DNA from 3 places in the Micromonospora sp. U56 genome. Region 2 is predicted to be linked to each of the others. Evidence: riboswitches for the same ligand, from Rfam matches in the RefSeq annotation. Region 2 holds a riboswitch; each other region holds the start of a gene.

The links. Region 2 has a riboswitch for cyclic di-AMP ahead of KBX37_RS12615 (hypothetical protein). Riboswitches for the same ligand answer to the same signal wherever they lie in the genome.
Region 1: linked by a shared signal. The riboswitch ahead of KBX37_RS07130 (C39 family peptidase) and the one ahead of KBX37_RS12615 (hypothetical protein) in region 2 are both predicted to bind cyclic di-AMP.
Region 3: linked by a shared signal. The riboswitch ahead of KBX37_RS07685 (transglycosylase family protein) and the one ahead of KBX37_RS12615 (hypothetical protein) in region 2 are both predicted to bind cyclic di-AMP.

Annotation. Positions count from the first base shown of each region.
Region 1 is NZ_JAGPYL010000012.1:17-10,107, reverse strand. It holds gene KBX37_RS07185 (bifunctional cytidylyltransferase/SDR family oxidoreductase) at 1-581, shown strand, start outside; gene KBX37_RS07180 (CDP-glycerol glycerophosphotransferase family protein) at 609-2,324, shown strand; gene KBX37_RS07175 (hypothetical protein) at 2,583-2,915, shown strand; gene KBX37_RS07170 (helix-turn-helix transcriptional regulator) at 3,091-4,287, shown strand; gene KBX37_RS07165 (hypothetical protein) at 4,413-4,634, shown strand; gene KBX37_RS07155 (hypothetical protein) at 4,846-5,019, shown strand; gene KBX37_RS07150 (DUF4279 domain-containing protein) at 5,155-5,628, opposite strand; gene KBX37_RS07145 (hypothetical protein) at 5,757-6,281, shown strand; gene KBX37_RS07140 (DUF1877 family protein) at 6,482-6,868, opposite strand; gene KBX37_RS07135 (alpha/beta fold hydrolase) at 7,400-8,155, opposite strand; gene KBX37_RS07130 (C39 family peptidase) at 8,261-9,085, opposite strand; cyclic di-AMP (ydaO/yuaA leader) riboswitch at 9,322-9,463, opposite strand; partial or broken gene KBX37_RS07125 (hypothetical protein) at 9,767-10,091, opposite strand, start outside.
Region 2 is NZ_JAGPYL010000028.1:5,995-16,085, forward strand. It holds gene KBX37_RS12600 (hypothetical protein) at 1-13, opposite strand, end outside; gene KBX37_RS12605 (SRPBCC family protein) at 161-640, shown strand; gene KBX37_RS12610 (hypothetical protein) at 654-1,160, opposite strand; gene KBX37_RS12615 (hypothetical protein) at 1,279-2,331, opposite strand; cyclic di-AMP (ydaO/yuaA leader) riboswitch at 2,336-2,467, opposite strand; gene KBX37_RS12620 (cation diffusion facilitator family transporter) at 2,609-3,523, opposite strand; gene KBX37_RS12625 (AAA family ATPase) at 3,718-5,835, opposite strand; gene KBX37_RS12630 (alpha/beta fold hydrolase) at 5,968-6,960, opposite strand; gene KBX37_RS12635 (carbonic anhydrase) at 7,107-7,721, shown strand; gene KBX37_RS12640 (hypothetical protein) at 7,848-8,177, opposite strand; gene KBX37_RS12645 (DUF3145 domain-containing protein) at 8,496-8,987, shown strand; gene KBX37_RS12650 (glycoside hydrolase family 3 protein) at 9,085-10,091, shown strand, end outside.
Region 3 is NZ_JAGPYL010000013.1:60,821-70,911, forward strand. It holds gene nhaA (Na+/H+ antiporter NhaA) at 1-1,202, opposite strand, end outside; gene KBX37_RS07685 (transglycosylase family protein) at 1,506-2,177, opposite strand; cyclic di-AMP (ydaO/yuaA leader) riboswitch at 2,176-2,350, opposite strand; gene KBX37_RS35185 (hypothetical protein) at 2,799-2,924, shown strand; gene KBX37_RS07690 (peptidoglycan-binding protein) at 2,926-3,810, shown strand; gene htpG (molecular chaperone HtpG) at 3,862-5,748, opposite strand; gene KBX37_RS07700 (methyltransferase domain-containing protein) at 5,841-6,500, opposite strand; gene smpB (SsrA-binding protein SmpB) at 6,639-7,121, shown strand; gene KBX37_RS07710 (helix-turn-helix domain-containing protein) at 7,199-7,774, shown strand; gene KBX37_RS07715 (MFS transporter) at 7,771-9,042, shown strand; gene KBX37_RS07720 (MEDS domain-containing protein) at 9,219-10,046, shown strand; gene KBX37_RS07725 (sensor histidine kinase) at 10,043-10,091, shown strand, end outside.

The sequences.
Region 1 (10,091 bases), on a different contig from region 2:
GCGCCGAGGACGTCGAGGCCGCGCTGAAGACCGCCTTCGAGGCCACCGGCCGGATCGACCACGTGGTGGTCACCGCCGGCATCCTGGAGAAGGGCTCACTGACCGACATGGACCAGGAGACGATGGACCGGGTGCTCCAGGTCAACTTCGTCGGCCCGGTGATCGCGGCCCGGCAGTCCCTGCCGTACCTGCAGCAGACCAAGGGTCAGCTGCTGCTCTACACCTCCAGCTCCTACACCCGGGGCCGGGCCCAGTACGCCCTCTACTCCGCCACCAAGGCGGCCCTGGTCAACCTGACCCAGGCGCTGGCCGACGAGTGGGCCGAGTTCGGCGTGCGGGTCAACTGCATCAACCCGGAGCGCACCGCCACCCCGATGCGTACCAAGGCCTTCGGCGAGGAGCCCGAGCACACCCTGCTCGCCGCCGAGACGGTGGCTCAGTCCTCGCTGGACGTGCTGATCTCCGACCTGACCGGCCAGGTGATCGACGTACGCCGGGCGCCGGGCGAACCGGCCCCGGTGCCGGCGCAGCCCACCGCCGTCGACCAGGACCGGCTGGCCAGCGGCGTCGACGCCGGCTGAGCCGCGACCCGGAGGCGAGTGGGCGACATGCGTGGTGACCTGGTCAGAAAACTGATCGCGCGGTGCCTGACCACCGGCCTGGCCGTGGTCGCGTTCCTGGTGGTGGCGCTGACCGGCGCCACCGGCTGGGGTCTGGCGCTGGCGGTGGCCGCGCTCGTCGCGGCCGCGGCGGAGCGCCGGGTCCGGCCGGGCGCCGACATCAGCGCCGAGTCGGTGCTGCTCGCCGCCGGGATCCTGGTCGGGTACGCCCGCCGGCTCGACGGCGGCTTCGACCCGGCGCTGGTGCTCACCGCGCTGGCGCTGCTCGGCCTGGTGCTGCTGGTCGGGCCGCTGCGCGACGCCGGCAACCTGGAGATCCGGGCCGCCAACCTGCCGGTGCGCACCTGGACCCCGCTGGTCGCCGCGCGACTCGGCGGCGCGCTGCTGGCCCTGCTGGGGGTGGTGGCGGTGTGCGCCGCGCTCGCCCTGCCCGCCGTCGTCGCGCTGGCCGCCAGCCTGCTGGTGGCCGGCGCGTGCGCGGCGGGCGGGCTCGACCGGTCCCGCCGGCGGGTCCGGCCGGCGGCGGGCGGCGGGCCGGTCGCCCGGGCGCTGCGGGCGCACCAGCCGGAGTTCCTGCTCTACTTCTCCGCCCCTCCCGGCTCCGAGTACCAGGTAACCATGTGGCTGCCGTACCTGGAGCGGCTCGGCCGGCCGTTCGTGGTGCTGCTGCGGGAGCCGGAGTTCCTGCCGACCGTCGCCGCCGCGACGAGCGCCCCCGTCGTCTACTGCCCGACGCTCAAGGCGATGGACGAGGCGCTGGTGCCGAGCCTGCGGGTGGCGTTCTACGTCAACCACGGCGCGAAGAACAGCCACTGCATCCGGTTCTCCCAGCTCACCCACGTGCAGCTGCACCACGGCGACAGCGACAAGGCGCCGAGCGCCAACCCGGTGTCGGCGATCTTCGACCGGATCTTCGTGGCCGGTCCGGCCGCCGTCGAGCGGTACGCCCGCGCCGGGGTGGAGATCCCGGCGGAGAAGTTCGTCGTGGTCGGCCGCCCGCAGGTCGAGGCGATCGAGGTACGCACCGAGGCGGTCACCGGCCTGGCGCACCCGACCGTGCTCTACACCCCGACCTGGACCGGGCACCACGCCGACGCCAACTACTGCTCCCTGCCGGTGGCCGAGACGCTGCTGCGGCGGCTGCTGGACCGGGGGGCGACGGTGATCCTGCGGGCCCACCCGTACACCGCGCAAGACCCGGCCTCGGCCCGGCAACTGGCCCGGCTGACCGAGCTGCTGGCTGCCGACCGGGCCGGCACCGGCCGGCAGCACCTCTGGGGGGCCGCCGCGAGCCGGGAGCTGTCCCTGGTCGAGTGCGTCAACCGGGCGGACGCGCTGGTCTCCGACGTCTCCGGGGTGATCTCCGACTTCCTCTACTCCGGCAAGCCGTACGCGGTGACCGACATGGGGGTGGACGGCGACGACTTCGTGGCGCGGTTCCCCCTCGCCGGCTCCGGTTACGTGCTGCGGCGGGACATGTCCAACGTGGACGACGTGCTGACCCGGCTGCTGGACACCGATCCGCTGGCCTCGGTCCGGTGGGAGACCCGCCGCCGCTACCTCGGCGACTTCCCCGCCGACTCGTACGCCGAGGGGTTCCTCGAGGCGGCCCGGCGCGAGCTGGAGCCGGGGTGGGAGCCCCCGTCGCCGCGCGCCGCCGACGCGGTGGCGCAGGAGGGGTCACCCCTCTCCCGCACGGCCTGAACGTCGGCCCGGGGCGCGTCCACCCGGCTCCGGTCCGGCTGGTCCGGCGCGCCTTCGGTCAGCTGCCGATGGCGAAGGCCAGATGAGAAACCCGCGGATGCCAGACAGCCGATGCTGCGCCGCCCAGGCGAGCCCATCAGCTCCAGAGGGGAACACCCATAGCCCTGCGGCAACCCCAACTGGGGTGTCGACGCGAGGCGCCTGTCAGTCATGCTGGAGCTGCGAGCCGGCGCGACTGCTCCCTAGAACGAGGCACTTATGGGCACGGACGAGAAGGAGATCTCCCTACGGGCCTTCTTGCGGTCGTTGCCTTCAACCGCGGTCTGGATGCTGTTGGCGTGCATCGCCGTTTGGATCATGTTGGTCTGGTGGGAGCCGAACCCTCCGCCGTTCTGGATCATCCTGGTTGCCTGGCCAGCGTTTACGATTTCGCTGGGTCCGTTGATCTGGCTTCGCTACGACCGGGACTCCCACACACCCGGTTGGTGGCCGGCCGTGGCCCTCGCCTTGGTGTGGGGCGTCCTGGTGTCCCCGCTACTGCTTGCCCTGGTGTATGGCACCGCCGCAGCCTTGTTCGACATCGGACGTTAAGGGCCGAGACTGACCCCGGTATGACCCAACGTGGGGGCTCGAACAGCACGATGAATCAAGCGAGCAGTGGATTGCTATAGGTGGTGACTGCTGACGTAGGGGGTACGGTCGAGAGCGATGGCTCGCTGGGTGGCGGCCGGCGAGTCAGCTTGGACCTTCAGCTGGGAGCGGCGCTATGGCCTCATTCGTCGACCCGCGCTTCGGCGTAGCTCTGCGTGAGTTCCGAGAGCGCCGTGGTCTGTCGCTTCGGTCTCTTGGGCAGCTCGCCCATCGGAGTAAGAGCCATCTGCACGAGCTGGAGACGGGGCTCAAGGCTCCGACCGTCGACACCGCGCGCCACCTGGACCGGATCCTCGACGCGGGAGGCGTTCTCGCTCGCTTGATCGATGCACCCATAGACCATGCTGCCGAGGCCGGCGAGCTCCGGGCGAGGGTTATCGCCAGTGATGTCAGTAAGGACGTGCTCGGCCGTATCGAGCAGGGCGTTGATGACCTTGCCAGCGCCTATCCGACAATGGCCCCAGCTGATCTCCTGCCTCTGGTGCGACGGCACCTGGCCTACGTCGGGCGGCTACTCGACGGTCGTGTCACGCTTGCTCAGCAACGACGGCTGTTGGTTGCTGGCGGGTGGTTGGCGGTGCTGCGGGCCACGGTTCACATCGACCTGCGGCAGCGGCCTGCGGCGGCTGCCCATTTGCGGGCCGGGCATGACCTCGCCGAGCACGCCGAGCACGCCGAGATCCGGGCTTGGTGTCTGGAGACCCGCGCCTGGGACGTGCTGACTCAGGGCGACTACCGGGCGGCACTCGACCTTTCCCGCCAGGCCCAGCGGGTCGCTCCGAAGGGTAGCTCCGCCTACATTCAGGCAACTGCCCAGGAGGCGCGTGCGTGGGCGCGGATGGGTGACGTTGGTGCCACGCGGCGCGCGTTGGATCGGGTAGAGCGACTGGCGGCGAATTTGCCGGTTCCTGAGCGTGCGGAGCACCACTATCGCTATGACCCGGCCAAGGCTGCCGCGTACACGGCTACGACGTTGTCGTGGGCGGGGGACCCTGGTGCCGAGCAGGTTGCGCGAGCCGTGCTGGCGGACCTGGACCCAGACGGCGATGGAGGAGCGCGGCCCCGCCGGTCCGCGTCAGCCCGTCTTGACCTGGGCCTTGCCTTGGTCGCCGCTGGCCAGTCAGACGAGGCGGTAGCTCTCGGGGCGAAGGCCGTGGCGTCCGGACGGGTGGTGCCGTCGAACTGGTGGCGGGCTACGGAGCTGCTGGCCAAGGTGGAGCAGGCGGGAGTGCCGGAGGCCGCGACCTTACGCGACCTGTGCATCGAGTTCGCCCCCGGGCGGCGGCCATCAGCGGACAGCACATCCGGTTAGCGGACAGTCACCTTCTGGATCGACGATGTTTGTGGCGTGACGCTGTTCCTCACTGCACCGGGGTGCGGAACAGGGCACATCAGCCGCTGCCGATCCGCGCCCTGCAAAGAAGAGGGGGCGGATTCGTGACGTTGATTGTCGGGCTTCTACGACAGATCGTCAGCCGGCTTTTCCCGTCGCCACCGGCGCTCCCCGGCACCGGACAGCGCATTGAGGCACGGGAGCAGGAGGCTGCCCGGCGGCGGCTCTTGGATCAGGCGCGAGGCACGGAGCAGCAGCCCTCGACGGTAGAAGACCGGTCGCTCGACTATCACCCGGCGCCGGAGTCTGCGGAGGGCGGCAAGTGAGCGCCCATGGGCCAGTGCTGCCGATCTGGAGCTGCGGCGGCTGTGGCGCACCATGGCCATGCACTACCCGACGCCGGGAGCTGCGAGCAGAGTTCGAGGATGCCCCGGTGTCCCTGTCTCTCTACATGGGGGCGCAACTGGTTCGTGCGACCGCCGATCTGACCTGGGCACCCGCCGGCACGCTGTATCGGCGCTTCCTCGGCTGGATGCGGTGAGCATTCTGCGGCCCGGCGACGAGAAGTTCCACTACAGCGACGGCTCCCACAGGTGGATCCCGCCGGACCCGGACTACGACCAGGCAGTCTGGGACGAGCAGGTCCGCCAGCACAAGCAGGGCCACCTGAAGAACGAGCGCCCGAAGGTCCGTGTCCAGCGCCTCGTGTGATGCCAGCAGTACAGCAGCGAAGTACAGCAACCGTGTCAGCCGAGCCGGACGCGTCAGCAGGCCGTCTGACCTCGCATCAAGCCCGAACCGACCGCCTTGCCGAGAGTTCACACCGAAGCGGCCGGCCACGCCTCACTAATATCCATATTCATCCACGTCTAGCTCAGCTCCCGTGTGGTGAAGGAACTCCAGGACGCGGCGGTCGAGGTGCCAGCCGAGAAGCTGATGCTGGCCGGGTAAACGGACCAAGTCAGTGCCGTCCGGCTGCGGATTCTCTTCTTCGCCATCGTCGTCGTTGAAGTAGCGCACCACTTGGAGCGTCGCGGCACGGCACTCCCCCTCCGACGCGTCGATCTCCCTAGCGAGGGCCGCGATCTGATCGGTGAGAGGCTGAAGCCGATCGATGACGCGGTCAATCTGCTCATCTACCGTGAGGCCGCCATCACGGCATACAACGTTCCACGCGTGACAACGCGGCGCCGGAGGGTTCTCCCTCCTGCTGGCCTTGACCCTGATCTCGTCTGCCTCCGTGCCTAGCCGCGCCGCTATCTCATCCGCCGGTATGTAGTCCGAACGCAACGAGAAGTACACGTACTGATGGACCCGCATGGCTCCCGATCATGGCAGCCGGCCGGAGCAACAGACAGCCGGCAACCCGCTTCGTGCCCGATCCGTGCCCGACGCAGCGGTCAACACGGGCAACGGTGGCATGTAGATGGCCTCAGCCTGAACGGTCCGTGTTCCTCTACCAGCCGGTATGGCTACTCAGGGCCGGAATCAACGCGATTCCCAAGCTGTTTTCGGGTCTGATGCTCGGCATCTTCCAAACTGACGGTGGGGGTAGAGGTCGACGGAGCGGCTTCTGGTCAGGGCATGTAGCGGTGAGTTTTGATCTTGTGGTCCTGTCGGTCGAGCCTTCCGCGACGGCAGACGATGTGCGGCAGATGGCCGATCACTGCACCGGCATGGAACACCGAGACGGTGAGCTTGACCAGCGGATCGTCTCCTTCTACGAGGAACTGCGTGCGCGCTTCCCGGATCATCCGCCGTACGACCCGGAGTCGCCCTGGATGTCGGCACCTCTCGCTGTCGGCATCGACCACGTGAGGATGAACATCAGCTACTCACCGCGGGGCAGCGAGGTGGTAGACGTCGTCCTGGACCTGGCGGAGCGGTACGGCCTGGTTATCTACGACCCTCAGGGTGACGAGGTCACCGGCTTGCGTGGGGACTACGAGGTCCCGGTGGGACCGGGTGACTAATTGAGTGACGACCGGGACCGACGTCGGCGGACAACCGTGGACGTCGGAGGACCCTCTCGGAGCTCACCTATCGCGGGAGAGCATGTCGGGCGGTTGTGTTGGTTGCCTGGGGGTCAAGGAGTCGGAGCTTCAGTTGGCCGTCCGTCCTACCTGTGCGATCCCTCGCGGTTCCGGCCGCCGACCTGAAAATCCCGAGCGGGTCAGAACGAGAAGTGCTTGACCACCGCCCAGCCCCGCTCCGCGGACCTGGCGTAGAAGGCCCGAAGGTCCTCGTGGTACTGAGCCAGGCGCTCCCGCAGCTCCTCATCCGACTCGGACGAGGGCAGTTGCCGCCACTCCTGCCACCAGTCCGGGAACGACACCCTCTCCAGGTACGCCGCCGTGCGCGCCACGTCCGGCAGCTCGAGCGCCACGTGGCCCGGACCGCCGCCGGGGTCCGGTGTGTGCCGGCCTCCGAAGACGGGGAGCGTCCGGTCGCCGCCCAGCTGCGACTGGAGCAAGTAAAGCTCGTCCAGCTGGAAGAAGCCGCTCTCCAGCCATACTGCGTCACCTGCCCGGACCCGCCGGCGCAGGTCGTCGAACTCCACATCGAATAGGGCCTCAAAACCCGCCGGGTTCCCGGGCAGCTCGGAGGATTCGAGCCCTCGAAAGTAGATCCACATACTCACTCTCGGCAAACTACCTGGCGCCACCGACGCGAGCCCCGTCGCCAACAGGCACCGCAGGCACGAGCGCGTCATCGACGAAGACCAGGTCCAGGCCGCCGACAGGTCAACGTCAAGTAAGAGGGCAGCGAGCTGAGGCAGCCAGGAGGCAGCGAGAGCAACGACCGGCACCAGACGACACAGGTCGGCAAGGAACCCCCGCTGTGCAGGGCAGAACGGCATCAGAGGACACCAAAGGATGTCCCGAACCCGCGTTCACACCGAAGAGCTCACCGCGGCATTATCCGTGGTCAGGCCGCATGAACGGACTGCGATCAGTGGGGGACGGCGTCCGGCGGTACACCAAGCGCCGTGGCGAGGTCCGCTGTCGACGGCGAGCTCGAAGGTCCAGGTCGGCAGGTGGTTCCGAGCCACATGCGACCCACGGCGGCGACGCCCGCCGTCCGCGACCGGTCACAGGTACGGGTCGAGCAGGGCCAGCACCGCCGCCGGGTCCTCCACGTGCGCGTTGTGGCCGAGGCCGGGCAGGGTCGCCACCGGCACGCCCAGCTCGGCGAGCTGCGCGTCGCTGACCATCGGGTCGTGCTCGCCCCGGGCCAGCAGCACCGGGACGTCGGTGGCCGCCAGCAGGGCCGGCAGCTCCGGCGCGCCCACCGCGAAGGCGGCCGGGTCCATGGCCAGCCGCCAGCGGCCGTCCTCGGCACGCAGCCCCGCGTCGACCACCGGATGCTCCGGCGCGAAGAGCCCGCCCAGGCCGGCCACCTTCAGGTAGCGGCGGGCCGCCTCGTCCCGGGTGGCGAACCAGGTCACCGGGCGCTCCGCCAGCTCGCGCGCCCGAGCCAGCTCGGCCGGCGACCAGACCGCCTTGATGCCCAGCCCGACCACCGCGTCCACCGGGAGCCCGGCGTCGCGGGCGGCCAGCGCCAGCGCGACCACCCCGCCGAGGGAGTGGCCGAGGACGACCAGGCGGTCAGCCCGGCGGGCCCCCTCGGCCACCGGGCCGAGCCCCACCGCGACCTGCTCGGCGAACCCGGCGAAGGAGTACCCGGGCAGCGGCGGCGAGAAGCCGTGGCCGGCCAGGTCCGGCGCCAGCCAGCGGCCCGGCCAGCGGTGTTCCAGCAGCGGCGCCCAGGGCAGCCACACGTCGCCGGTGGTGCCCATCCCGTGCAGCAGCAACAGCAGCCGGCGGGTACCCGAGTCGTCGGTCATGGGCCGCAGTGTGCCACCGCCCGGTCGCGCCGCGCGAGACCCGCGCCAACGGCGACGGGCACCGGCCCCCAGGGGAGCCGGTGCCCGGACGAGCGACGGTGTGGATCAGGCGGAGTAGCCGCGGGTGGCGATCCAGTTCGCCAGGTCGATGGTGCTGATCCAGTACGACGGCAGGTTCGGGTCCGCCGAGTCGGCGATCCGGACGGTCCGGCCGTCGTTCTTGTAGCCGACCACCGCGATGTAGTGGCCGCCCGGGAAGGAGTGCCAGCCGCCGTTGGTGTCCGTGGCGGTCCCCGCCACGTTCGCCACGACGCCCCGGCCGTCGGTGATCGCCGCGACCACGTCGGCCTGGAGCCGGTCGATCTGCGCCGAGCTCGGGGTGCCCCGGAACATCCGGGTCCGGTACGGGTCGCCCTTGACGATCTGGTTCAGCACGCGGGTGGTGTCCAGCGCGGAGTTGGTGCCCATCTCGGTGGTGCCGAGCGGGCCCTCCAGCTCGTACTGGGTCCGCTCGATGCCCGACGCGCTGAGCGCGTTGCGCACCGCGGCCGGACCGCAGTTGTAGAAGGTGGTCTGCGCCTGGTAGTCGTAGCGGAGGACCTTGGTCGACGGCGGCTTGGGAGCCGCCTTGCGGGTCAGGTCCGGGTCCGCCTTGGCCTTGGTGGCGCTCGCCGACGGCGAGGGGCTGGCCGAGGGCGACGGCTTGTGGGACGGGGCGGCGACGCGGGCCTGGCCGCGGGTCGCGACGTCGTCCAGCCGGGGCGCCACCTCGGCGACGGCGGCCGAGGTCTGCTGGCGGGCGGGTGCCTCGTCGGCGAACTGGGCGGCGGCGCCGGAGACGAGCACGAGCGCGGCGGCCGAGCCGGCGACCAGCTGGTACGGCCGCTCGGTGACAAGTCGTCGCAGCTGCCGCTTCAGGGGGTGCTTCACGTGTTTTCCTCCACGGTACGAGGGCGGGAGCGGCGTGCCGGACCGGCGCGTGACGGAACGTCACCCGCGGTGTCAGAACCGGTGTGCGAGGCCGCTCGGCGGGGGTGCGCCCGGTCGGTGACCGGGCGGCGGGGTGGGGCCGGAATCAGCGCGCGAGGGCGCGGCGGACCGGCACGAACACCCCGGTACCGAGGTGGAGAGCAAGCCGAGAAATGCGAGAGAACAGCAAAAGTAGGAACTCCTTCCGACACCGCCTACCGGGTTAGCTGACGGATTCGGGCGGGAAGAGCGCCCTACCACGGGCCGTGGCCCGCGGATTCACCCCGGACGTGCATGGGTCCCCGGTTCGTGAAAGTCACGATTGAGCGGGTCGGCGCGGCGTCGCTTCTTGCGATCGGTAACCGCACCGGACCGAGGCGACACTACTGGTAGGTCACGGTCCGGCCAAGCCCTCCGAGCTGCGTAAACATGATCAGGGCGACAAATTTGCCGTACAGTTCGGCACTGACGTCACTCAATGGGACACGCGGTTTTTCCGGGACCGCCGGGCGACAACCGGACAACACGGCGACAAACCCCGCCGATCGTCGCGATCGATGTCACCGGCTGTGACCGGATGACCGGTTTCCCGATTGCCGTGACGCGACTCACGGAAATACGGGTAACAATTTGGTCGCGTCCTCAGCCCACCCGGGCCGGCCGCCACCGCGCCGCGAGCGCCGTCCGCGCCGTCGCCGTCGCCGTCCGCTGGGCGGGCAGCCGCGCCGGACGCAGCCGCTCCGCCGCCGCGTACGCCTCGACGGCGAGCGCGCGGGCCGCCTCGACGGCCAGTTCGGCGTCCCGCCACGCCGACCGCTCCCGCCCGGCCGCCGCCCGGTACGCGTCCCGCCGGCCGTCGCGCACCGCCCGGGCCAGCAGCACCTCCTGCTCGACGGGGTGCCGCCGGGAGTCCCAACCGTCCCGGTGCGCGAAGACGTCCCGCAGCCGCTCCACCGGCAGCTCGCCG
Region 2 (10,091 bases):
GCTCCAGCGCCACCCGGGCGGCGGTGTCCAGTGCCGCTCCGCGTCGCGTACCCGGGCGGCGGCGGAGACCGCGGCGCCGCCGCTGACGGCGGTGGCCTCGCATGCCGCCTGCGATTGCCAGCCCGGCCGTCGTACGGGACGATCGGGCGACCGACGAGGGGTGGAGGGTGGAGTGGTCCGGCGGGAGTCGTTCAGCTACACGGTGCAGGCGCGCTGCTCACGGGCGGACGCGGTGGCGCTGTTGAGCGATCCGGCCCGGCAGGGGGAGCTGCATCCGCTGATCGTCCGGGTGCGCCGGCTGCCGACCCGTCCGGGCGCGCGGGCGAGCTACGCCATCACCGACCGGCTGGAGCTGGGGCCGCTGCGGTTCCCGGTCACCTACCAGGCCGACGTGCTGGTGGTCACCGACGACGAGATCGTCACGGTGGCCCGGCAGCAGCCCGGCACGACCGTGCGCAACCACACCCGGCTCCAGGAGGAGGGCGACGTGCTGCGGATCGACGTGGAGATCACCCTCTCCGCGCCGGCGCCGCTGTTCGGGTACGCGTTCCGGCAGGCCCGCGCCGCGCACCTGGGCCTGGCCAGCCGGCTCGGCGCGGTGCTGGACCGGGAGGCCGACGGCGGCCCGGTCCCGAACTGACGCCCCCGTCCACTCAGCGGCGGCCGACGGGCGTCGCCGCCGTCCGGCGGGGCGGCGGGACGGCCCGGCGGTTGCGGCCCCACGGCTTCCAGGTGGAGATCACGGTCATGGTGACCAGCAGGCCGGTGGAGACCGCCGGGGCGACCACCACGTCGATGCGCTGGTGTGCGGTGGCGTCCGGTCCGGCGGCGGCGCGCAGGTTCGGCGTCAGCGCGAACAGCACCAGGCCGATCATCACCGTGGTGAGCACCAGCTTGACCACCACCCAGCGCCAGCGCAGCAGCCCCCAGGGGGTCAGCAGCGCGCTGGTCACGCCGATCACCCAGACCAGCACGCTCAGCGGCGCGAAGAGCCAGGTCGCCACCAGCGCCGCCGCCGGGTAGACCACGCCCGGGTCGGCGCCGCGCAGCCCGGCGATGCCGAGGCTGAGCAGCACGAGGTCCGCGCCGAGCCAGCCCAGCGCGGTCACCAGGTGCAGGGTGAGCAGGGTCTTGCGGCCGTCGGGGGAGAGTCGGGTCATGCCTCGATGCTCGCCCGGCCGTCGCGCTTGCGTCGTGGGCCGGGCGACGACACTCCGGGTACGTCGGCGCGCGTACGGCGGGGCCCGTCCGCCTCGGTCGGGCCCCGCCGCCGGTCGGTCAGTAGACCGACAGGTGCACGTGGTTGGTGTGGTCGCTGGACGGGTCCCCGCCGGCCCCGCTGTACGACTTCCACCCGCTGCTGGGCAGCCAGATCTGCCGGTACCAGATCACGTAGAGCACGCCGAGGCGGTCGGCGTTGCGGACGTGGTACGCGGCCAGGTTGTTGCCGTACGTCCGGTCGCCGCCGGTCGCGTCCCCGCCGAAGCCGCTCTTCTGCGCGGCGAAGTCGCAGGCCCGGCCCTTGGGATGCTCGCCGGAGCCGCTGGGGCGGTAGCAGGAGACGTACCGGGTGAAGCCGGCCGCCTGGCTCTGCTGGAGCGCGTTGAGCATGCGTGGGGTGATGCAGCCGTTGGCCGGGGTCGGGTCGTTGACGCTGCACGACTCCGAGGGCCAGGACCCGTCGGGGTTGCGCGGCGCCGGCCGGGCGTTGGCGGTGGAGGTGCCGGCGTTGGAGCCCCCGGTGCTGGCGGCGGGCTTGTCCGCGGCGGCCACCGCGAGCGCCCGTTCGGCCTGCTGCTTGCGCTTGGCCATCACCGCGACCTGCTTGCGCTCCTCGACGATCTCCTTGTCGAGCGCGGCCCGGGTGCGGGTGGCGTCGTCGCGGGTCCGGAGCAGGTTGCGCAGCTCCCGGTCCTCGTTGGAGGCGACGGTCTCCAGCGCCGCCGCCCGGTCCAGGAAGCCTTCGGGGCTGGAGCTGTTCAGCAGCGCCGACACCGGCCCGAGCCGCCCGGTCCGGTACGCCACGCCGGCGATCTCGCCGACCTTGCCCTGCCGGACGGTCAGCTCCGACTCCATCGTCTTGAGCTGGTTGCCGAGCTCCTGCTGCCGCTTGGTGGAGCGTTCCAGCGCGGCCTTGGCGTCGATCCAGCCCTTGCTGGCCGCGTCGAGCTGGGCGCGCAGCGCGGGGGTGCCGCCCTCGGGGTCGCCGGGGGCGGCGAGCCGGGTGGCGGGGGGAGCGGCGGTCGCCGGGGCCGGCGCGGACGACACGCCGAGGGCGAGTGCCGCGACGACCGCGGCCGCCAGTCGTGCGGTGGTAGTTCGTACGTGCATGCACATGTCCTTCCGTCAGCCGCCGACCGGGTTAGCTGACGGGTTCGGGACGGAAGATCCCTACCGCTGACGCGGATGCACCCCACGAACATGGTTCCCCGGCTCGCCCTGGCAGGCGATTAGGCGGCGGCCACCGCCGGCACCGGAGGGTGCCGCCTGGCGGAGGCCGGGACCGAGCCTACCGGTACGGGTGTGACACCCGCCCGTTTCGTGACTGAGGGTACTGGAGTGAATCCTGGTGTAGGTGGCACAACGGGACAATAGGTGTCCGATTTCGTCACCACTCGACCTGCCCGCAGGCGCCGGGAGCGGCTCCCGGCTCGATCTGGAGGGTGGCGTGCTCGATGTGGAAGTCCTCGTGCAGGGCGGTGCGGGCGGCGGCCAGCACCGTGCCGACCTCGGCGCCGGGGGCCATGGTGAGGTGGGCGGAGGCGATCTCCATGCCGGAGGTGAGCGTCCAGACGTGCAGGTCGTGCACCTCGGCGACGCCGGGGACGGCGGTCAGCCGGTCGTGCACGGCGGTCACCTGCAGATGCTCCGGGGCGGCCTGGACCAGGATGCGCACCGCCGCGCGGCCGAGTCGCCAGGTGCGGGGGAGGATGAACAGGCCGATCGCGACCGCCACCGCCGGGTCGGCCCACCACCAGCCGGTGCCGGCGATGAGCAGCGCGGCCCCGATCACGCCCAGCGAGCCGAGTAGGTCGCCGAGCACCTCCAGGTACGCCCCGCGCAGGTTGATGCTCTCCCGTGCCCCCTCGTGCAGCAGCGCGAACGCGACGAGGTTGGCCAGCAGGCCGAGCACCGCCACCGCCAGCATCGGCCCGGTCCGCACCTCCGGCGGGTCGCCGAACCGGCGGACCGCCTCGATCAGCACGTAGATCGCCACCCCGCTGAGCAGGACGGCGTTGGCGAGCGCGGCCAGCACCTCCAGCCGGTAGAGCCCGAAGGTGCGCTGCGGGTCCCGGTCGCCGTGCCGGGTGGCGGTGATGGCGGCCAGCGCCATGCCGATGCCGAGCACGTCGGTGAACATGTGGCCGGCGTCGGAGAGCAGGGCCAGCGAGCCGGTGCCGAACGCGGCGACGGCCTCGACCACCATCAGCACGGCGAGCAGCGCGAAGGCCGCCCAGAGTCGCCCCCGGTGGCGGTGCGCCGCGTTTGTTGCCGACCCGTGGTGGTCATGACCTGCGCCCACGCCCACACCCTCCGTCGCCCCGGCGGCCCGAACCCAATCTATGCTCACATCGCTATGTATGCAACTAACCCCCACACCCATCCTTCATCGGCCGCACTTTCAGAGAAAGCGTGGCTGTTCCGCGCGCGGAGGCCCCTCTTTCTCTGAACGTGCGGGCTCGGGGGCGCGACGCGGGGCGGGCGCGGGTGGGGTTGTTAGGGGGTGGGGTCGATGGTGGTGAGGCGCTGGGTGGCGCGGGAGAGGGCGACGTAGAGGGTGCGCACGCCCGAGCCGGGGTCGGCCCGGATCTCGCTCGGGGCGATGAGCACGACGCCGTCGTACTCCATGCCCTTGGCCTGGAGGCTGGTCACCACCTGGAGCCGGGAGCCGCCGCGCCCGCCCAGCCAGCCGGCCACCTCGTCGCGGCGCGGCACCGGCGTGATCACGCCGACCGTGCCCTCGACCTCGGTGAGCAGCGCGTCCACCGCCTGCACGGTCGCTGCCGGCAGCCGGTCGGCGGCGACGGTCAGCGCGACCGGCTCCACGCCGGTGGAGCGGACCGCCGTCGGCAGCTCCAGGTCGGGGTAGAGCCGGCGGATCTCCGCCGCCGCCACCGCGAAGATCTCCGCCGAGTTGCGGTAGTTCGTGGTCAGCGCGAAGCGGTGCCGCCGGCGCCGGCCGAGCGCCTGGTCCCGGGCCCGGTCCAGCTCCTGCGGGTCACCCGTCCAGGCGGTCTGCGCCGGGTCGCCCACCACCGTCCAGGAGGCGAGCCGGCCGCGCCGGCCGATCATCCGCCACTGCATCGGCGAGACGTCCTGCGACTCGTCCACCACCACGTGCGCGTAGTCGCGGTAGTCCTCCGGACGTTCCCGGGCCGCCGCCCGGGCGGCCCGCTGCCGGTCGGCGAACGTGCTCAGCTCGCGGACGCCACCGGCCAGCCGGTACGGGTCGCGCTTGGCCCGGGCCGGCTGCACCGGCTTGCCCAGCAGCGCGTCCAGTTCGTCGAGCAGCGCGACGTCGGCCACCGTCAGCCCCTGTGCGTCCAGCGCCCGGTACGCCTCGACCAGCAGCGCGGTCTCCGCCCGGGACAGGATGCCGCCGGCGTAGCGGCGCAGCCGCTCCGGCCGGGCCAGCCAGCCCAGCACGTGCCGCGGGTGCAGCCGGGGCCACCACGCCTTGAGGAACTCGCGGAACTCCGGCCGGTCGATGATCTCGTCCTCGAAGGCGCGCTGCTCCGGCAACCGGGTGACGGCCAGCCGGCGGGCCTGGGCGTACAGCGCCGCGAGGACCGCGTCGAAGGCGACCCGCCGGACCTCGTTGCGCCGCCCGCCCCGGGACAGCGCCCGGTCCCGGAAGCCGTCCAGCTCGCGGCGCTCCAGCCGGAGCAGCTCGCCCCGGTAGAGCAGGCGCAGCTCGTCCGGCCCGCCCGGCACCGCGTCGCGCACCGCCCGCTCCAGCACCTTGCGCATCCGCAGCGAGCCCTTCACCGCCGCCACCTCCGGCGGGTCGGTCCGGGTCGCCGACATGCCCGGGAAGAGCGAGCCCAGCGAGTGCAGCGTGGCGGTCTCCTCGCCGAGCGAGGGCAGCACCGAGGCGATGTACTCCACGAAGACCGAGGACGGGCCGACCACCAGGATGCCGCCGCCGGCGTACCGGCTGCGGTCGGAATAGAGCAGGTACGCGGCCCGGTGCAGGGCGACCGCCGTCTTGCCGGTGCCCGGGCCGCCGGAGACGATGGTGACCCCGGAGCCGGGGGAGCGGATCGCCTCGTCCTGCTCCTGCTGGATGGTCGCCACGATGTCGCGCATCCCCCGGCCGGTCGCCCGGGAGAGGGTCGCCAGCAGGGCCCCGTCGCCGACCACCGCCATCTCGGCCGGCGCCGACTCCGGGTCGAGCAGGTCGTCCTCGATCCGGGTGACCTTCTCGGCCGACGACTGGATGGTGCGCCGCCGTACCACGCCCAGCGGCTCGGCCGGGGTCGCCTGGTAGAACGCGGCGGCGGCCGGGGCGCGCCAGTCCACGACCAGCGTCTCGGCGTTCTCGCCCCGCACGCCGAGCCGCCCCACGTGCAGCACCTGGCCGGTCCGCAGGTCGAGGCGGCCGAAGACCAGCCCCTCGTGCTCGGCATCCAGCACGTACCGTCGCTGCGCGGCGTGGAACACCATCGCGTCCCGCTCGACCAGCGCGCCGAAGTTGCCCACCCGGGCCAGCCGGTAGCCCTCCTTCTCGGCCTGCGCCGCCGAGCGGCGCAGTTCGGCCAGGCGGGCGTACACCCGGTCGAGATGCCGCTGCTCGGCGGCGATCTCCTGCTCCAGGGTGGTCTGGTCGGTCAACGTGACGGCTCCTGTGCGACGGCGGCGGCCGGGCGCGGGCGCACGCCAGGCGGAATGAGGGTACGGGCAGCCTGCCACCCCCCTTCGGGGCCATACCGTGTCCCGCGACGTCCGCCACCCTCCACGGGCCGCTCAGCCGGCCGGAACCGGCTCCGTCGCGCCCGTCGTCGTCGGCCCGGTCCGGCCGATCTCCGTGGCTCCGGTCTCGGCCGGGTCGATCTCCGGCGCGTCGGCCAGCACCCGGTCCAGCACCCCGGCCAGCGCGGCGTTCACCTCGTCCGGCCGCTCCATCATCAGCATGTGCCCGGCGCCGGGGCAGACGGTCAGCTCGGTCACCGGCAGCGCGGCGGCGATCGACTCCGCGCAGGGCGGCGGGGTGAGCCGGTCCCGGTCGCCGACCAGCGCCGCCGCCGGCAGGTGGGCCAGCTCGGCCAGCGTCTCCAGCCGGTGCTGGGCGCCGATCGACGCGCGGAACCCGCCGATCGAGCGCAGCGAGGCGCGGGCCACCGCCGAGGTGACCAGGCGGATGTCGGACGGGTCGCAGCGGTCGCCGAAGAGCATCCAGCGGATGCTCGGCCGCAGCGCGCGCAGCAGCGCCCGTGGCGGGCGCCAGGAACCGCAGCGGGCCAGCACCCCGGCGCCGGTGGTCTCGGCGATCCGGATCAGCCGGGCGATGCGCGGCGACAGCCCGTAGACCGTGTGCGTGTGCCCCTCGGCGGTGGTCGAGACGAAGACCAGCCCGGCGGTACGGGCGGCGAAGTGCTCGGGATGGCGGTGGGCGTACTCCATCACCGTCATCCCGCCCATCGAGTGGCCGACCAGCACGACCCTGCCGGTCGGGGCCACCGCGTCGACCACCGCGGCGAGGTCGTCCCCGAGCTGGGCCAGGGTCGCCGTGCGCAGGGCCATGCAGCTGGACCGGCCGTGCCCGCGGGCGTCGTAGGTCACCACCCGGACCCGCCGGCCGAAGCGGGCCGTCAGGTCGGTGAGCTGCCGGTGCCAGGCCCGCCCGTCCAGCGTCCAGCCGTGCAGCATGATCACGGTGACCTCGGCGTCCGGCGACCCGGTCACCTCCACGTGCAGGCGCACGTCGTCGGGAAGCCGTACCTGCTGCTGCTCCGACATCGTGACCTCCCCGGGCCGTCCGGTCCCCTCCTACCGGGTTGACCCGGCGGTAACACCGGCTACCCGTCATGACACCACGCGAACCGTGGTGGTGAGAAGATTCGCAACCCGCCCCGCGAGGCCGGATCCGTGACCAGGCTGGGGACATGACCGGTTCGAGCGCGGGAGCGGCGCGGACGCCCCGGGCCGCGCTGGCCGAGCTGCTGACCGGCAACCGCCGCTTCGTCAGCGGGCAGCCGGTGCACGGCCACGACGTCACCGCCGCCGCAGCCGTCGCCTCCGGCGACCAGCAGCCGTACGCGGTGCTGCTCGGCTGCATCGACTCGCGGGTGCCGCTGGAGGCGATCTTCGACCAGACCTTCGGGTCGATCTGCGTGATCCGCACCGGCGCGCACGTGCTGGACCGGGCGGTCTGCGGCTCCATCGAGTACGTGGTGAGCCAGCTCGGGGTGCCGCTGGTGATGGTGCTCGGCCACGAGCGGTGCGGGGCGGTCGCCTCGGCGGTGGACACCCTGCGCACCGGGGAGCGGCCGGGCGGCTCCCTGGCGTACCTGGTGGACCAGATCGCCCCGGCGGTGACCGAGGTGGGGGCGGACGACCCGCGCGCGCACCCGATGGCGGTACGGCGGCACGTGCTGCGCACGGTCGCCACGCTGCGCGCCGACGACCTGCTCACCGGGCCGGTCGCCGAGGGTCGGGTGGACGTGGTCGGCGCGGTCTACGACCTGGCCACCGGCGAGGTCACCCTCCTCGACAACTGACCGGCCCGCCGGTCCGAACCGGGGCCGGGGGCGGCGGCGATGCCGCCGGAGGCGTATCCGGGAAAGACGGAACCGCCCGCCGGGGTGACCCGACGGGCGGTTCCAGGTGGTGCTTGGGGGGAGGGCTCAGCCCTCGAAGACGCCGGCCTCGACGAGGCGCTTCTCGGTCTTGTCCCAGCCGTCGCCCGGGTGGGTGGCGGCGAGGTTGTTGATCTCGGCGCGGATCTTGGCGGCGTGGCCGGCGGCGGCCAGCACCCGGATCTCCTCGACGAAGGCGTCCGAGTCGGTGCGCAGGTGCGCGGTCTTGCCGTTGGTCAGGTTCCGCACGTAGGCGTGCTTGCCGCCGTTGAGCGGGATGAGGTACTTGAACTCGCCCAGCACGCTGAGGGCGCCACCCTGGCCAGCCTGGCCGGCCCGGACTGACGCGCGCGCGGTCTTAGAGGTGTTGCTCGCCACGGAGGTACTCCTTGCAAGACGTACGGGAGGACGGAAAACGTCCGGGGGCTGAATGCGGGAGACGCCCGGATGAGCCTCGGCCCGCGAAGAGGTACGACGGCGCAGAACCGCCCACAGAACTGTACACGAACACGATGCCTGGTCGGCCACCGTGCCTGTCCGGAGAGCACAACCGGGTCACCGGTCCGGGTATTTCCCCCCGGCGAATTTTCCGATTCGCTGGCGCACCATCCGTCACAGAGTCATCATGTGTTGCAGGAACCACTCGGGTTGTCGAGGTCGTAGGGGAAGACGCACCTCGGTCTCCGGGAGGTCACCGTGCCAACGCGTGGCGTCGTATACGTCCACTCGACCCCGCTCGCCGTGTGCTCGCACGTCGAGTGGGCGATCGCGCGCGTCCTCGCCGCGCCGGTCAACCTGCAGTGGACGGGCCAGCCCGTCGATCCCGGCGCCCGCCGGGCCGAGTGCGGGTGGACCGGTCGCCCGGGGACGGGCGCCGAACTGGCTGCTGCCCTCCGGCAGTGGCCCATGATCCGTTTCGAGGTCACCGAGGAGCCCAGCCCGGGCGCCGACGGTGAGCGCTTCATGTACGTCCCCGGCCGTGGCCTGTTCCGCGCCACCGTCGGCGCGGCCGGCGACGTCCAGCTCGGCGAGGACCGGCTGCGCAGCATCATGGCCACCGTCCGCGCCCCGGAGGCGCTGGCGCACGCCCTGGACAAGGCGCTCGGCACCGCCTGGGACGCCGAGCTGGAGCCTTACCGGTACGCCGGGGACGGCGCCCCGGTGACGCTGCTCACCCGGGTCGGCTGAGCCCGGGCCGCGCACCTGGACACCCGGTGGGGGACCGGCACACCCCACCGGCCGGCCGCCCGGCTCCGGTTGCCGCCACGAGTCGGCAGCGGGTTTGATGGGCCGCGTGCCGACCTCACCGCGACGTGCCGGCGTCGCCCTCGCCGCCCTGACCGCGCTGCTCGTCTCCGGGTGCTCGGCGGAGCCGGAACGACCGCGCCCGGCGCCGAGCCCGTCGGCCTCGGCCACGCCCGGCCCGGCCGGCACCCCGGCGGCCGACCCGGCCGCCCGGGCCGCCGCGCTGGTGGGCACGCTCACCGACGAGGACCTGGTCGGCCAGGTGCTGATGCCCTACGCGTACGGCAGCTCCGCCACCGAGGTCACCGCCGCCTCGGCCGCCGGCAACCGCGCTCTCGCCGGGGTCGACACCCCCGCGCAGATGGTCGCGAAGTACCGCCTCGGCGGCCTGATCCTGGTCGGCTTCAGCGCCGACGACCCGACCTCCGGCAACCAGGCCACCACCAACGTCGACAACCCGGCCCAGGTGCGCGACCTCACCACCGGGCTGCGCGCCGCCGCGGCGAAGCTCCCCACCGGGGCGGCGCCCTTCCTGATCGGCACCGACCAGGAGTACGGCGTGGTGACCCGGATCACCGACGGGGTGACCACGCTGCCCAGCGCGCTGGCCGCCGGGGCGGCCGACGACCCGGCGCTGACCGAGGCCGCCTGGCGGGCCGCCGGCACCGAGCTGGCCGCGATGGGGATCAACCTGGACTTCGCCCCGGTCGCCGACGTGCTGGCCACCCGCAGCACGGTGATCGGCTCCCGCTCCTTCGGCGCCGACCCGAAGCGGGCGTCCGCCCAGGTCGCCGGCGCGGTGAAGGGCCTGCAGAGCGCCGGCGTCGCGGCCAGCGTCAAGCACTTCCCGGGTCACGGGCTCAGCGCCGCCGACTCGCACAAGGACCTGCCGGTGATCGGCCAGCCGCGCAAGGAACTCGACGCCACCGCGTTCCCGCCGTTCACCGCCGGCATCGACGCCGGGGCGATGGCGGTGATGTCGGCTCACCTCGACGTCAAGGCGGTCGACCCGGGCACCCCGGCCACCTTCTCCCGCAAGCTCCTCAC
Region 3 (10,091 bases), on a different contig from region 2:
GCGAGCAGCGCCGCGAGCAGGGATCCGGCGAGCACGGCGACCTTTACATGGCCGTCCCGTTCGCTGCCGAGGCCGAAGGCCAGCTCGCCGATGAGCAGGGACACGGTGAAGCCGATCCCGCCGAGCAGCGCCAGGCCGAGCACGTCGAGCCAGTTGAGGCCCTCGTCGAGGTCGGCACGGGTGAACCGGGAGACCAGCCAGGTGGCGGCCATGATGCCGACCGGCTTGCCGACGACCAGGCCGGCGACGATGCCCAGCGCCACCCGGTCCGTCAGGGCGGTGGCCAGGCCGGCGACACCACCGATGGTGACGCCGGCGGAGAGGAACGCGAAGACCGGCACCGCCACCCCGGCGGAGATCGGTCGGAACCGGTGCTCGAAATGCTCGGCCAGCCCAGGCCCCGCATCCGGTCCACCGGCAGCCTCGCTACGGATCACCGGAACCGTGAAGGCCAACAGGACTCCCGCCACGGTGGCGTGTACGCCGGACTCGTGCATCAGCGTCCAGGTCACCGCGGCGAGGGGCAGCAGCAGCCACCAGGACCGGACGCGGCGCTGCACCAGCAGCCCGAACACCGCGAGCGGCACCACGGCGCCCAGCAGCGGCCCGACCGACAGGTCGGCGGTGTAGAAGACCGCGATGATGACGATCGCCAGCAGGTCGTCGACGACGGCCAGGGTGAGCAGGAAGGTGCGTAGCGCGGAGGGCAGGAACCGGCCCACCACCGCGAGCACCGCCAGCGCGAAGGCGATGTCGGTCGCGGTCGGGATGGCCCAGCCCTTCGCCGCGCCCTCGCCTGCGCCGGCGGCGATGAGGTAGTAGATGGCGGCGGGCACGAGCACTCCACCGACGGCCGCCGCGACCGGCACCGCGGCCCGGCGCGGGTCGCGCAGGTCGCCGGCGACGAATTCCCGCTTGAGTTCCAGCCCGGCGACGAAGAAGAAGATCGCCAGCAGGCCGTCGGCGGCCCAGGTGGCCAGGCTGAGGTCAAGGTGCAGGGACGCCGGGCCGACTCGGAAGTCCCGTACCGACTGGTAGCTGTCCGCCCAGGGCGAGTTCGACCAGACGAGTGCCAGCAACGCCCCGATGAGCAGGAGTCCCCCGCCCACGGTCTCCTTGCGGAGAATGGCGGAGATGCGCCTGGTCTCGCGCCATGAGCGTCGGCCGAACAGGCTGGTACGGCGCCGGGTGGCGTCGGTCACGGAAACTCCTCGTCGGCAGGGGTCGCGTCATCCATCGCCGACCAGACTTCCCGGCACACCAGGGTCAACCCTATCCGCCACCGCGACGGACACGTCGGCGGTCGGCCGCGCTCGCGATCGGGCACGTGGTGCTCCTGGTACCCGGCGGCGGCGCGACCAACCGACCGGAGCGCGCCGCCCGGCGGATCCGGAGTGACATTGCGCCGGGCGCACCGACGGTGCGGAGCGCAGACCTCGACGCCCGGCCGGTGCGGGCCGGCCGGGCGTCGATACGGTCTGCCGCTGCTTCAGGACAGTGACGCGTCAGAGGCTGAGCTTCTGCCCCGGGAAGATCAGCCCTGGGTCGGCGCCGACCACGCGCTTGTTGCGCTCGTACAGCGCCTGCCAGCCACCGGCCAGGTCCCGGGCGTCGGCGATCTGCGACAGGGTGTCACCCGGCCGCACCACGTACCCGTCGCCGGTCCCGGCCGGCGCGCTGCGCCGCTGGCTGCGGGTGCTGTGCTGCTCCCGCGAGGACCGCTCGGTGGAGGTGGCCTTCGACGAGCCGGAGCGCTTCTGCGACTTATGCGACTTCTCCGCCTTCTCAGAGGTGGTGGAGTAGCTCTTGGTGGAGCCACCCTTCCTGCCGCAGGTCGGCCAGGCACCGATGCCCTGACCGTCGAGCACCTTCTCGGCGATCGCGATCTGCTCGCCGCGGCTGGCCAGGTCGGCACGGGAGGCATACTTCTTGCCGCCGTAGCCGGACCAGGTGCTCTGCGAGAACTGCAGGCCGCCGTAGTAGCCGTTGCCGGTGTTGATGTGCCAGTTGCCGCCGGACTCGCACTGGGCGATCGCGTCCCAGTTGACGCTGGCGGCGCTGGCCGGCGACGCCGGTGCCAGGACGGCGACCCCGGTGACCGCACCGACGGCGAGCGTGCCGACGGCGAGGCGGCGCGAGCTGACCCGTCGGTGACGGGCGGTGTATTCAGTTGCCATGTGGATTCCTCCACGCCGACGAGGTGAGCTGTCGGGTTCGGGCCGAGGAGCCCGGCCGCCCGTGGGCGGCTTCACCCCGAGGTGACGTGCACCGAGGAACGTGTGGGTCCCCCGCTCCATGCCCGCTGACAAGGTCCCACCGGCCGGCGGCATGGATTAGGCGTTACCGGCCGTGGTGTCCGCGATCGCGGACACGAACGACGTTAGGAACAGTTTGGGGCGATTGCCCACTTCTTGTGAAGTTCTTCACCCGGCTGAGCGACGGCGTCCTCCTTCAAGTTGCGGGTCGGTCGGTGGTGCTCTACAAGGGCGGGTCGGGAACCCGTCACGACTGGGCCGAAAGCCTCGCCCCGAGAAGCGGATCAGGTGCCCTCGCCTCCCGTCTTCGCTGGTCAGGCGGCCTTGATCGGCGGCCCGCGCCGCCGGACGGTCAGCGTTACCGCTGATTGGCGACTCATGTCTGGGCAGTCCGGCCGCCGACTCGGACGGTAGGGAGCAGAGCGCGGCCTCGGCGCCGTCGCGTCGGACCCGCCGGCCGCCAGATGCCGATCGCCGGCGCCCTGGCCCTCACGGTCCGCCCCGGTTCGCGGCGGCCGGCCATCCGCGAGAGGGAGGACCTTCATGGACACCGTCAGCACCGACACCGAATACCTCGTCGCCACCCTGACCGAGGACGACGACCCGGAGAGCCTGGCCGGCGACGAGGTCGACTTCGACCTGGCCGCCGCGCTGGAAGAGGAGGAGTGAGATGGGCGTGCACCTGGCGCCTGCGCTGCGGGTGCTGCGCGAGGAGATAGACACCCGCTGGCCGCAGCGCGACCGCAAGTCCGACGGCTGGTTGGGCGACGCCAGTCACCAGGCGCGCCGCTCGGACCACAATCCGGACAATGACGATCAATCGGTCAACGCGGTGGACGTGGATGTCGACGGGATCGACCCGCTGCTGGTCGTCCGGCAGGCCGTCAGCCATCCGTCCACCCAGTACGTCATCTACGACCGGAAGATCTGGAGCCGTACCCGCAGCTTCCGGCCGGCCCGGTACACCGGGCCGAATCCGCACGACAAGCACCTGCACGTCAGCGTCAGCCACCAGCGGAGCCTGGAGGACAGCCGCCACCCGTGGGGCATCGCCACCGCCACGACGGCGCGGCTGGGCGACCGGGTGCTGCGCGCCGGCTGCCGGGGCGGCGACGTCCGGGAGTTGCAGGCCGTCGCCCACCGCCTCGGGGCCCGGCTGACGGCCGACGGGGTGTTCGGGTCCGCCGTGGCCGCCTGGGTACGGTCGTTCCAGACCGCACGGAAGCTCACCGCCGACGGGGTGGTCGGCCCGCGTACCGTGGCGGCCCTGCGCGCGGCCGTCAAGCCGGCCCCGTCGGTGCCCAGCGGCCGGCCGGCGACGCCCGTGTCCGGGGGCAGACCGGGCTCGCGGACGCTGCGGCGCGGCAGCACTGGCGGGGACGTGACCTTCGTCCAGCGGTTCGTCGGCGCGAAGCGGTGCGGCCCCGCGAGCGGCGCCTTCGACGCGAAGACCGAGGCCGGGGTGCGCTGGTACCAGGGCATGCGAGGGCTGACCGTGGACGGGGTGGTCGGCCCGGCCACCTGGGCGGCGATGGGCGTGCGGGTCGGTTCCTGAGCAGTCGGCCCCGGCCCGGTGCTCCCCCACCGGGCCGGGGCCGTCGTCGCGTCAGAGGGTGCGGGCCAGCCGGTCGGCGAGGACCCGGGCGAACCGCGCCGGGTCGGCCAGGTCGCCGCCCTCGGCGAGCAGCGCCATGCCGTACAGCAGCTCGGCGGTCTCGGTGAGGGCGGCGGAGTCGCCGCCGCGCTCGTGCGCCGCGCGCAGGCCGGTGACCAGCGGGTGGGTCGGGTTGAGTTCGAGGATGCGCTTCACCTTCGGCACCTCCTGCCCCATCGCGCGGTACATCTTCTCCAAGGTGGGCGTGATGTCGTGGGGGTCGCCGACGATGCAGGCCGGCGAGGTGGTCAGGCGGGAGGAGAGCCGCACCTCCTTGACGCTGTCGGCCAGCGCGCCGCCGAGGAAGGCGAGCAGGGCGGCGTACTCCTTGGTCTGCCGCTCCCGTTCCGTTTCGGCCTCCTCGCGCTCCTGCTCGGTGTCCAGGTCCACCTCGCCCTTGGCGATCGAGCGCAGCGGCCGGCCGTCGAACTGCGCGACCCGCTCCACCCACACCTCGTCGACCGGGTCGGTGAGCAGCAGCACCTCGTAGCCCTTGGCGCGGAAGGCCTCCATGTGCGGCGAGTTCTCCAGCATGGCCCGGTTCTCGCCGGTGGCGTAGTAGATCTCCTCCTGGCCGTCCTTCATCCGCTCGACGTACTCGCGCAGCGTGGTGGGCTCGGTGGCGTCGTGGGTGGAGGCGACCGAGACGATGTCGAGGATCGCCTGCTGGTTGTCCGGGTCCTCCAGCAGCCCCTCCTTGACCACCCGGCCGAACTCCGACCAGAAGGTCCGGTACCGGTCGGCGTGCTCGGTGCGCATCTCCTTGACGGTGGCGAGCACCTTGCGGACCAGCCGGCGGCGCACGATCTGGATCTGCCGGTCCTGCTGGAGGATCTCCCGGGAGATGTTCAGCGACAGGTCGAGCGCGTCCACCACGCCCTTGACGAAGCGCAGGTAGTTGGGCATGAGCGCGGCGCAGTCGTCCATCACGAACACCCGCTTGACGTACAGCTGCACCCCGCGCCGGCCGTCGGCCATGAACAGGTCGAACGGGGCGTGCGTCGGGATGAAGAGCAGCGCCTCGTACTCGAAGACGCCCTCGCCCCGCATGTGGATGGTCTCCAGCGGGTCGGCCCAGTCGTGGCTGACGTGCCGGTAGAAGTCGCGGTACTCCTCCTCGGCGACCTCGTCGCGCGGCCGGGCCCAGAGCGCCTTCATCGAGTTGAGGGTGACCGGCTCGGCGTCGGGCGTGACGAGCCGGATCGGCCAGGCGATGAAGTCGGAGTACCGCTTGACGATCTCGCGGACCTTGCGGTGGTCGGTGTAGTCGGCGAGGTTGTCCTCGCTGTCGGCCGGCTTCAGGCGCACGGTGACCGAGGTGCCCTGCGGGGCGTCGTCGACCGTCTCCACGACGTAGGTGCCCTCGCCGGTGGACTGCCAGCGGGTGCCCTCGGTCTGGCCGGCCCGGCGGGTCAGCAGGGTGACCGTGTCGGCCACCATGAACGTTGAGTAGAAGCCGACGCCGAACTGGCCGATCAGGTCCTGCGCGGCCGCCTCCCGCGACTCCTTCAGCTTGCGCAGCAGCTCGGCCGTGCCGGAGCGGGCGATGGTGCCGATCAGCGAGACGACGTCCTCGCGGGACATGCCGATGCCGTTGTCGCGCACGGTGAGGGTGCGGGCCGCCGGGTCGGTCTCGATCTCGATGTGCAGGTCGGCGGTGTCGGCCGCCAGGTCCTTGTCGACCAGGGACTCCAGCCGCAGCTTGTCCAGCGCGTCGGAGGCGTTGGAGACCAGTTCCCGCAGGAACACGTCCTTGTGCGAGTAGATCGAGTGCACCATCAACTGCAGCAGTTGACGCGTCTCGGCCTGGAACTCCAACGTCTCGGTCCGGCTGCTCACACCAACCTCCTCATCGGTTCGTTTCGGTCCACGGGACAGGATCCGCGGGAGAAGGATACGAGCCGTCGTGGTCGCCCGGTCACCGCCGGTCGTCACTGGCGACGACGGGCCAGCAGGCAGGCCTGCGGGGTGGCTTCCGTCCGCCCGTCCCACTCCTGCGGCTCCCGGCACAGCCGGGCCCGCACGTCCAGCCCGGCGGCGTCCAGCAGCCGCGCCACCTGCTCGGGCCGGCGGCGGTGGAAGGTGAGGGAGACCGGGCGCCCCCACGCGTCGGTGAAGTGCTTCGGCTCGTCGCCGACCTGGAAGGCGAGCAGCAGGTGCCCGCCGGGAGCGAGGACCCGGTGGAACTCGGCGAACGCGGCCGGCAGCCGATCGTCGGGCAGGTGGATGACGGAGTACCAGGCGACCAGGCCGGCGAGCGCGCCGTCGGGCAGGTCGAGTTCCAGCATGGATCCCTCGGTGAAGCGCAGGTCGGGGTGGTCCCGGCGGGCCTGCGCGACCATGCCCGGCGACAGGTCCAGGCCCGCGGCCTCCAGGCCGAGGTCGTGCAGGTGCCGGGTGATCCGCCCCGGCCCGCAGCCGACCTCCAGGACCGGCCCGCCTCCGTCGGCGAGGACCAGCTCGGCGAAGGCCGCGAGCATGGCCCGTTCGAGCGGCCGGGCGGCCAGCTCGTTGCGGACGAACTCTTTGTAATCGGCGGCCATGGTGTCGTACGAGGTGCGGGTGGCGGTGAGGAAGTCCGGTTCGGTCACGACCGCCGACCCTACCGGCTGGCGGGTGGCGACCGGGTCCGGCTGGAGCTGCCGGCCGTACCCGCCGCGCCCCGCCGACCCCGGCGGCGCCGGCCGGTATCCTGCATCCGGTCCGCAGCCCACCCGCAGGAGGTCGTCGTGTCCAGGGACACGGAGCGCAAGCTCATCGCCTCCAACAAGAAGGCCCGGCACGACTACACCGTCCTGAAGACGTACGAGGCGGGGATCGTGCTGGCCGGCACCGAGGTGAAGTCGCTGCGGGAGGGGCGGGTGTCGCTGGTCGACGCCTTCGCCCAGGAACGCGACGGCGAGCTCATGCTCTACGGCCTGCACATCGCCGAGTACGGCTACGGCACCTGGACCAACCACCAGCCCCGCCGGACCCGCAAGCTGCTGCTGCACCGGGTGGAGATCGCCCGGATCCTGGAGAAGCTGCGCGACGGGGGCGTGACGCTGGTGCCGCTGTCGATGTACTTCAGCAACGGCTGGGCCAAGGTCGAGCTGGGCCTGGCCCGCGGCCGCAAGTCGTACGACAAGCGGCAGGCGCTCGCCGAACGCGACGCCAACCGCGAGATCGCCCGCGAGCTGGGCCGCCGCCTCAAGGGCCGCCGCCCCGCCTGAGCCATTCGCCGGATCTGCCCCGGCAACGTTTGACAAGACTCCTTGTACATCACATCTTGTACGTCTAGCCTGTCCCCGTGTCCGAAGACGACTCGACCCTGCACCTGACCGATCCGCGCGCCATGCGCGCGCTGGCCCACCCCACCCGCCTGCGACTCCTCGGCGAGCTGCGGGTACGCGGCCCGCAGAGCGTCGGCATGCTCAGCGAGCTGGTGGACGAGGCCGTCGGGTCGGTCAGCTACCACCTCGGCAAGCTCGCCGAGCACGGCTTCATCCGGGAGGCCCCCGAGCACGCCCGCAACCGCCGGGAACGGTGGTGGCGGGCGGCGCACAGCCGCACCAGCTGGGAATTGGTGGAGGTGCTGCACGACCCGGAGCGCAAGCTCGCCTCGGACCTGCTGCGCCGGGCCGTCTTCCAGCGCTACCTGGAGCGGTTCCAGGCCTATCTCGACAGCGAGGCCACCCTCGACCCGGACTGGGTGCGGGGCACCACCAGCAGCGACCAGACCATGCACCTGACCCCCGACGAGCTGCTCGAGTTGCACGGCGAGCTGGCGGAGCTGGGTGCCCGCTGGCAGGCCCGCAGCGACCCCGACCGGCCCGCCGCCCGCACCGTCACGCTGATCTGGCAGGCCTACCGGGGGCCGCAGTGACCGCCGCGCCCCGCCACTGGGGCCCGCTGCTCGGCCTGCTGATCGGCCACACGGTCTCGCTCACCGGCAACATGCTCACCTACATCGCCCTGCCGCTGTACGTGCTGGCCGAAACCGGCTCACCGGCGGCGACCGGCCTGACCGGGGCGTTCGCCGCCGCGCCCGTGGTGCTCGGCGGCGCCCTCGGCGGCGTGGTGGTCGACCGGATCGGCTACCGCCGGGCCAGCGTCGTGGCCGACCTGGTGTCCTGCGCGACGGTCGCCGCCGTCCCGCTGCTCGACGCGACCGTCGGCCTGCCGTTCTGGGCGCTGCTCGCGCTGGTCTTCGCCAGCGGCCTGCTCGACACGCCCGGGCAGACCGCCCGGACAGCGCTGCTGCCCGAGGCGGAGACCGCCGCCCGGGTGCCGATCGAACGGGCGATCGGCTGGTTCGAGGCCACCGAACGCGGCTCGCGACTGCTCGGCGCGCCCGTGGCCGGGCTGCTGGTCGCGGCCATCGGCGCGCTGCCGGTGCTGGCCGTGGACGCCGCCACCTTCGCCGTCTCCGCGCTGGTGGTGACGCTGCTGGTGCCCCGCGGCATGCGCCCGGCCGAGCCGGCGTCGGAGGAGTCCGGCGGGTACTGGCGGAACTTCGCCGCCGGGGTACGGTTCCTGGTCCGGGAGCCGCTGCTGCGCGCGGTGGTGCTGCTGGTGCTGATCACCAACTGCTTCGACGCGACGAAGAGCAGCGTCCTGCTGCCGGTGGTCGCGGAACGCGAGCTCGGCGGGGCCACCGCGTTCGGCCTGCTGGTCGGCGCGATGGGCGGCGGCGCGCTGGTCGGCTCGCTGCTGTTCAGCGCCGTCGGCCACCGGCTGCCCCGCCGCGCCACCCTCGTCACCACCTTCGCGGTCGCCGGCGGGCCACCCTTCTGGGCGCTGGCCGCCGCGCCGCCGCTGCCGGTGCTGGTCGCGATCTTCGCAGTCTCCGGTCTCGCCGCGGGTGCGATCAACCCGCTGATCGGCGCGGTCGAGCTGGAGCGGGTGCCCGCGCACATGCGGGCCCGGGTCTACGGGGTGGTGGGGGCCGGCTGCTGGGCCGCCATGCCGCTCGGCGCTCTCGGCGCCGGACTGGCCACCGACCGGTTCGGCCCCACCGCCATCCTGGTCACGATCGGCACCGCCTACGTCCTGGTCGTGCTCACCCCGCTGCTGGGCGGCCCGTGGCGCCGGATGGGCCGGCCGGCGACGGTGGACGAGCGGCCGGCCGACCTGGCCAGCACACCCGGCTGAGCCACGGCCTGCCACTGGTTGCCGGGGCGGCGCCGGCCCGCGCCGCCCCGGCAATGAACGCGGGACATTCGCCCTTGCGCACGGCAGCCGCGGCGTCGCCGGCGTGTCCATGGGCGGCGGCCGGGCTGCGCGCACCCCGCCGCTGCGGCTTAGACTCCGGGCATGAGGCGTGGAGCTTGACCAGCGAATCAGTGCGTTCCGTGCCGCCCGGACACGTCTGCTGGACCTTCGACGACACCGCGGTCTTCGACGCCCGGGCACAGCGGTTCCTCCTCGCCGGCCTCGACGCCGGCGAACGGGTCCGCTACGTGACCGCGGAGCCGGGGGACGTCGCCGTGGCCCGGTGGCAGGGCGTCCCGCGCCTGCGCGACGCGCTGCGCGGTGGGGCGGCGGAGGTGGTGTCGGTGCGCGACACCTACGGCGAGCGGCACGTCGTCGACCCGGCCGCCCAGGTCGCCGCCTACGCCGCGTTGACCGACGCGGCCCTGGCCGACGGTCACGCCGGCCTGCGGGTGGCCGCCGACGCGACGACGCTCGTGGTCACCGCGGAGCAGCGCGCCGCCTTCACCCGCTACGAACACCTGGTCGACCGCCTCATGCGGGTCCGGCCGATGTCCGCCGCCTGCGGGTACGACCGGCGGGTGCTGGACGGGCGGGCGATCGAGGAGCTGGCCTGCCTGCACCCGGCGGCCGACCCGGGGACCACCCTGTTCCACCTGTACGCCGGGCGCGACGAGCTGGTCCTCGCCGGTGAGCTGGATCCCTCCAACCACGACGTCTTCGACACCGCGCTCACCCGCGCGAACGTCGACGACGCCACCGGCGAGCTGGTGGTCCGCGCCGACGAGCTGCGCTTCATCGACCACCGGAACCTGATCCACCTGCACCGGCACGCCGCCCGTCGCGGCGGCACCGTGGTCCTGCACACCCCGCTGACCTCCGCCGCCCGGCTGGTCGAGCTGCTGGGGCTGTCCCGCGTCCGGGTCGCGGTGGTGCCGCGATGAGGACCGGTGCGGCCGCCGGGCATCACGGCTACTTCCACGAGGCTG